Regions from separate parts of the Shewanella sp. BJSY2023SW001 genome, predicted to be linked through region 1. Evidence: riboswitches for the same ligand, from Rfam matches in the RefSeq annotation. Region 1 holds a riboswitch; each other region holds the start of a gene.
The links. Region 1 has a riboswitch for lysine ahead of ACMHXH_RS14730 (Na+/H+ antiporter NhaC family protein). Riboswitches for the same ligand answer to the same signal wherever they lie in the genome.
Positions count from the first base shown of each region.

Region 2: it holds a riboswitch for lysine, as region 1 does, so the genes downstream of both, lysC (lysine-sensitive aspartokinase 3) here and ACMHXH_RS14730 (Na+/H+ antiporter NhaC family protein) in region 1, are expected to answer to the same signal.
Region 3: it holds a riboswitch for lysine, as region 1 does, so the genes downstream of both, ACMHXH_RS13070 (Na+/H+ antiporter NhaC family protein) here and ACMHXH_RS14730 (Na+/H+ antiporter NhaC family protein) in region 1, are expected to answer to the same signal.

Region 1 is NZ_JBKORF010000065.1:34,753-37,019, reverse strand. Features, by position in the region: gene ACMHXH_RS14735 (oxidative stress defense protein) at 1-667, shown strand, start outside; lysine riboswitch at 874-1,045, shown strand; gene ACMHXH_RS14730 (Na+/H+ antiporter NhaC family protein) at 1,128-2,267, shown strand, end outside.
Region 2 is NZ_JBKORF010000010.1:22,056-24,322, forward strand. Features, by position in the region: gene lysC (lysine-sensitive aspartokinase 3) at 1-965, opposite strand, end outside; lysine riboswitch at 1,102-1,279, opposite strand; gene ACMHXH_RS01520 (DUF3293 domain-containing protein) at 1,362-1,796, opposite strand.
Region 3 is NZ_JBKORF010000055.1:5,119-7,385, reverse strand. Features, by position in the region: gene ACMHXH_RS13075 (electron transfer flavoprotein subunit alpha/FixB family protein) at 1-831, shown strand, start outside; lysine riboswitch at 922-1,120, shown strand; gene ACMHXH_RS13070 (Na+/H+ antiporter NhaC family protein) at 1,202-2,267, shown strand, end outside.

The sequences.
Region 1 (2,267 bases):
GTTACCCGCTACTCTGATGAGCCACTCAGTACTGGCTCAGGATAGACCTCTACTGGAAACCACAGGCGTCAGCCAGATACAGGTTGAGCCCGATATGGCCGAAATCCATGTTGAAGTGTCATTAAGCGAATCTGATGCCAAGGCGGCCAAGGCCGCATCCGACCAGGCGGTGGCCGCTTTTATCGAGCGCCTGCTCAAGGCCGGGGTCGCCAAGGAGTCGATTGCCGCCGCCAATCTGAATCTGCAACCTGAGTATGTTTACCTCAAGGACAAGGCGCCCGAGCTCAAGGGGTATCGCGCCAGTCGCAGTGTGACAGTGTTGGTGAAACAGTTGGATCAGCTCAATCCCATACTGGACTCGGCGTTAATAGGCGGGATCAACAAGGTGAACCAGATCAACCTTAAGTCCAGTAAAGAAGCCGAGATGCGCAAGCAGGCGCGGCAGGCGGCCATTGAAGATGCCAAGCAAAAGGCCAGTGAACTGGCGGCCGGATTCGGCGAGAAACTCGATGGCGTCTGGTCGATTCGTTATTTCGACCAAGGCCCGGTGCGTCCTGTGATGTACAAGGCCGCCATGATGGCCGAAGGCGCTATCAACCAGAGCTATGAGTATGGCCAGGTAACCTTCTCCGACAGGGTCGAGGTCAGCTACAAGCTGCGTGACTGAGGTAAGCATTCGGGTGAGAGCCGTTGGCTCGCTGATGGAGCGAAGCAGTTTTTAACCGTGGCTCGTGAACAAGCGGTGCCGGTATTGCTAGGCCGTGACATGAGTCACTTCCTCTGGGCGTAATGCCCGCCTAGCGGGATATTTACCGCCAGAGGCGCAATCCGGCTTGCTATTGGAGCTGTGATAGTTAGAATGCCAGTCGAATACCTTTGAGTAGAGGCGCGCTGCCTAAAAGTAACCGGGAAGAGGGTGATGCCTTTGAGGCCCGGGGAAAGGAGTCGGCGCCGAAGTAGCCAGGCCATCAAACCTAGCTGCTGGTTCTGTATCTAACAGGTGCAGGACTGCCATAGTCATCCACTATGGAGCGCTACCTGAAGGAGCTGAGAAGTTTCTGCCCTCCTTGGTCTGAGTTTCTTCGATCCTATCGGTAGATCTCCACCTTTCTTGGTGTAAAGAGATCATGAATATCATGCATTTTGCGGACTCTCCCTGGTCCATAGTTCCTCCTCTGCTGGCGGTTGCGCTGGCGATCATCACCCGTAGAGTACTGCTCTCCCTTGGGGTAGGCATAGTCGCCGGCAGCCTGATGTTGCAGCAGTTTTCACCGCTGCAATCGCTGCGCTACCTGTTTGACAGTGTGCTGAAAATCTTCTGGGTCGATGGTGCTCCCAACAGCGATAACCTGAATATGTTGCTGTTTATGCTGCTGCTGGGTGGGCTTATCAGCTTGATGACCGCCTCGGGTGCGACCCGGGCCTTCGCCGAATGGGCCGCCAGGCGCTGCCAGAGCCGCAAGGGCGCCAAGTCGCTCACCGGCTTGATGGTGTTTGCCTTTTTTATTGACGACTTTTTCCACAGCCTGTCGGTGGGGCCCATTTGCCGCCCTGTGACCGACAGATTCCAGATCTCCCGCGCCAAGCTGGCCTATCTGCTGGACTCGACTGCGGCGCCCGTATGCGTATTGATGCCCATTTCTTCCTGGGGAGCCTATATCATCGCCCTGGTGGGCGGCATACTCGTGGCCCATGGGGTGACAGAGCAGAGCCCGATCGCCGCTTTTGTGCAGATGATCCCCATGAACCTCTATGCGGTATTTACCCTGATCATGGTGGTGGTGGTGATCGCTTTCCAACTGGATATTGGGCCGATGCGACAGCATGAGCAGCGGGCGCTCGAAGGTAAGCTCTGGGATGAATCCAAGGGCAGGCCCATAGGATTGGATATGGAAGCCCCGGCCGACAGCCGCGGCGGCATGCTGGATATGGTGTTGCCGATAGTGACACTGACGGCGGCGAGTATCTATTTCATGCTGGACTCAGGGGCTCAGGTATTGGCCGCCAATGGTCAGGCCTTCAGTGTGCTGGGCGCCTTTGAACATACCAATGTGGGCTCATCTTTGGTTTATGGCGCCCTTTGCAGCCTGGCGGTGTCCGGCTTGTTGGCCCTGCGTCTCGGCCTTGGGATATCCACTTGGCTGCGCGCCGCCCCCAGAGGCGTCATGGCCATGTTGCCGGCTATCAATATACTGCTGTTTGCCTGGACCATAGGCGCCGTGGTGCGTGACATGGAAACCGGCAAATATCTCGCTAGCCTGGCTAAC
Region 2 (2,267 bases), on a different contig from region 1:
TGGGCATGCAACATCTGCAAACTATGCAAGTTAAGCAGGGTCTGATCTCGTCTCACGGCAACGGCCCTGAATACCGGCTCATCTTCCACTTGATGGCGGATCCAGGTGCCGCCTTTTTCCGGCGCCCGACTGGAACCGACAAACACTTGGATCTGTTGGCGCACCGCCGGCAAGATGGTGGCAGGGTGTAACACCTTGGCGCCAAAAGTAGCCATCTCCGCCGCCTCATTAAAACTGATTTCTGCGATAGGCCTGGCGTTGGGAGCCAGTCTGGGATCTGTGGTGTAAATCCCTTCTACATCGGTCCAGATCTCAACCGCATCGGCTTGCAAAGCTTCTGCCAACAGAGCCGCGGAATAATCACTGCCGCCACGCCCAAGGGTAGTTGTTCGCCCCTCGGCATCGGCACCGATAAACCCCTGGGTCACCAACAGTTGCTGCTCAAGCAAGGGTTGTAATTTCTCTGTCGCCAGTCGCTTCAGTTCGGCGATTTGTGGTTCGGCCTTGCCGAAATGGCTATCGGTACGCATCACCTGACGCACATCAAAGGCGCTGGCCTTGGCACCGCGTTCTCTCAATACCGCGGCAAACAGCGCTGAAGAGCATTGCTCACCAAGGGACAGGATCTCATCAACCATAGCATTACTCGGCCCCTGCAACAGCTTGGCACTGAGCGTTGCCATACGGCTGAGCAAGGCATCCAGCGCCGCGGCAACAGCAGCAGGTCTACCAAGTTTGTCCAGAATCGCATATTGAATGCTGGCAATATCTTTCAATAATTTGAGACGGCGCTCATCCCCCATGTCTGCCTGAGACAACTCCACCAACAGATTGGTTACGCCACTGGATGCACTCACCACAACCAGACGAGTAGCCGAATTTCCAAGCACTATATCGGCACAGCGATTCATCGCCTGATAATCGGCAACTGAGGTACCGCCAAACTTGGCAACAACAAGAGACATCAGCGCATTCCCCCACAGGCAGGTGACAGGGAAAGGTCGACAACGAGAATAGACTTCATGAGTTAAGCTCCGAACAGATAACGTTCGAAGAGCCTGGTGCTGAGATAACGCACCCCAAAGTAGGGACAAAGCGATCGTCACCAGAAGCTCTCCACCAAAAACCAGGTGACAGCCGCCAGGATTCAGCCTGACCAACCGACCGGAGAGCGTTACCAATACGCATCCCGACCTCGGCGTTAATCTCCCTCATGAGCCGTCATAGGAAATTGGTTTCCTCTGACTCACTACCTAGTTAACGCTCCTCTTCTGTTCCTTTCTTGCGAAAGGGATGAAAAAATTAGCAATAAAGCCCTTATGAAGTCAATGCTAATTTGCATCCGATGAAATATCCTCAACTTATTTATCACTAAGTTCAGGTAATTCATTGACCAAACGAGCTCGGCTTGCAAATAATCCAAGCTCTATTTCATGCTTGCCTTTATGGCAGGGCACTAATGTCAGTAAGCCTTTATCCACATAATAAAGTGCATTCTGACGGTACTTGAATGCCAGTTCGATTGCCGCAGCCTTATCCAAAAACAGGGCCCAACTTTTTTCCATATGACTGAGATCCTCAGCCGCACCTATAATGGCCCGATAGGGTATGCCGAGCTTATCAATATCACCTTGTAATTGCCGATCGAGAAGACGGTTCTGGCAGGAAGTCAATTTTTGCCCCAGAGGGTTATGGGCGGTGACAATCGCAAAAGGAACAGCGGAAGAAAACGACTGAGTCAAAAAAAAGCATGCGCTCTGGTAGTACTGCCAGAGACTTTCAAATGCAGCATCCATTGTAGTATCTGTCTCTAATGAACCGGAGTTATTCTAGCAAAGGCTTACGAAATCCCCTAGCCCCGTGAGCAAGCTCACAGTAAGACAAAACACAAAACGCTTAAGTTTCAATATCTAACATAAAAACTTGTGACTTAGATCATAGTTAAACATTAATTTGTTAACATTTCATTTGTTAACAAATGCCTAATCCTAGTACAATGGATTGTATCGACAGAGACCTAGAGTTAAGCGTGTGACCAGGCTAGCGCCATTACGCGACAGCATAAGTCTCTAATGATAACGACTCTGTACCAAATGTAATCTGGTTTTAAGATCGCATTTTCTGGATTTTCCATGTCTTTCAGGAACTAAATCCCGCCACTGGGAATCCTAGAGAGTACAGTTCGCGCCTCTCCAGGTGGAGAGCATACTTTTTGCTAATCATGAAGTGTGTTGCCGTTTCATTTCAGTTTTGAACAGCACTTACGT
Region 3 (2,267 bases), on a different contig from region 1:
ATTCACCTCTTGGTTGCCGGTCAGGATTGCAAGGCCGCAGCCGATGCCGCCGCCAAGCTTGAAGGTGTCAGTAAAGTACTGTTGGCCGATAATCCTGCCTATGGTGCTCATCTTGCCGACAATATTGGTGAGCTCATCTTGTCTTTGAGTGGCGACTACAGCCATATTCTGGCTGCAGCCTCAAGCCAGGGTAAGGATATACTGCCAAGAGTGGCGGCTTTGCTGGATGTGGCTCAACTTTCTGAGATCACCAAGGTGATCGATGCCGATACTTTTGTCCGTCCCGTCTATGCCGGTAACGCCATGGCGACCGTTAAGAGTCTGGATAACAAGAAAGTGGCCACAGTGCGCGCCAGCGCCTTCGACGCCGTTGCCGAGACAGGTTCAGCTGAAATCAATCAGCTCGACAGCGTCTTTGACGCCAAGAGCAGCTTTGTCTCTCAGAGTTTGACCGAGTCGGCTCGTCCGGAGCTTGGCAGTGCCAGAGTGATTGTTTCCGGTGGTCGCGGTATGGGCAGTGGCGAAAACTTTGCCATGCTGGAAACCTTGGCCGATAAGCTTGGCGCCGCCGTAGGTGCATCACGGGCCGCCGTAGATGCCGGATTTGTTCCTAACGATTTGCAGGTCGGTCAGACAGGTAAAATTGTGGCGCCAGAGCTGTATATCGCTGTGGGTATCTCCGGAGCGATTCAGCATCTGGCCGGGATGAAGGATTCAAAAGTCATAGTGGCTATCAATAAAGATCCTGAAGCGCCTATTTTCCAGGTTGCCGATTATGGTCTGGAAGCTGATCTGTTTGATGTGGTGCCCAAGTTGAACGAGTTGATTTAATCTGTGATCTAGGTCACGATAGGCGGCTTTGGGGTAGCATCCTCAAAGCCGCCTATGTTTTTATGTGCCTCACGCCTGAAATCAGGCGTCCTGAGAAGTAGAGGCGCACTAAATATCAGTAGCGGTAAGCAGGGTGATTCCGTTTATGTATCGCGAAAGGATTTGGTGCCGAAGGGGTTGCGACTCATCAAAGTCCACCGCTGGGGCTGTTACCAAATAGGGGCAGCACTGCCATAGTATATTCTGTCGGGATGACAGATTGACGTTACTATGGAGCGCTACTGAAAGGACAGGTGCTACTCGGTATGTTTTTGCCTTTTCCCACCAGTTCAGTTGCCCTCCATTCGTATTTAACGAAGAACAAGACTCAATGACAGTACTAAGTTATGCCGACTCGGCACTCTCTTTGTTGCCGCCGGTTGTGGCAATTTTATTGGCGATCTTCACCCGGCGGGTGTTGTTATCTCTAGGGCTGGGAATACTGATCGGAGCCTTGTTGCTCAATCAATGGTCGGTGTTGGATACCGGGGTTTATCTGGGGCAAAGGGTGCTTTCCCTGGTTTGGGACGATGGCGCTTTTAATGCCTGGAACCTGTATATTCTGGGGTTCCTGGTGCTGCTGGGAATGATCACTGCACTGATTACTGTTAGTGGCTCTGCCAGAGCCTTTGCTAACTGGGCCAGACAGCATATCCGCAATCGTCGTGATGCTAAGCTGCTAACCATGTTTCTCGGTTGTGTGGTGTTTATCGATGACTACTTCAACAGCCTGGTGGTGGGCAGTATCGCTAGACCGCTGACCGACAGATATTATATCTCCCGCTCCAAACTGGCGTATCTTTTGGATTCAACCGCAGCGCCTGTGTGCGTTATCTCGCCGGTTTCCAGCTGGGGTGCCTATATTATTGCCCTTATCGGCGGTATTCTCACGGCTCATGGTTTTACCGAGACCGGACATCTGAGCGCTTTCGTGCAGATGATCCCGATGAACTTCTATGCCCTGTTTGCCCTGGCGCTCTTGCTATGCGTGGCCTATATGGAGCTGGATATCGGCGCCATGCGCAAACACGAGCTTAATGCCCGTAAAGGCAATCTCTATGATGAGTCCAAGGGACTGCCGCCAGGTGCCAATGCCGATCTGCCCGAGGCGGAAACCGGTCAGGTGCACGGCCTGTTCCTGCCCATAGGTGTCTTGGTGGTGGCGACCTTCTACTTTATGGTTTCCAGCGGCGCCGATGCCCTGGCGGCAGAAAGCCTGCCTTTCAGCATCATAGGTGCCTTTGAGAAAACCGATGTGGGCTCGTCACTGTTTTTTGGCGCTTCCATCGGACTGGTGGTAACGCTGCTGCTGGCCTTTATCCAGAAGATTGAAGCCAAGATGATCCTCAAGGCGCTCACCTCGGGGGCTCGCTCCATGTTGCCGGCCATCTATATTC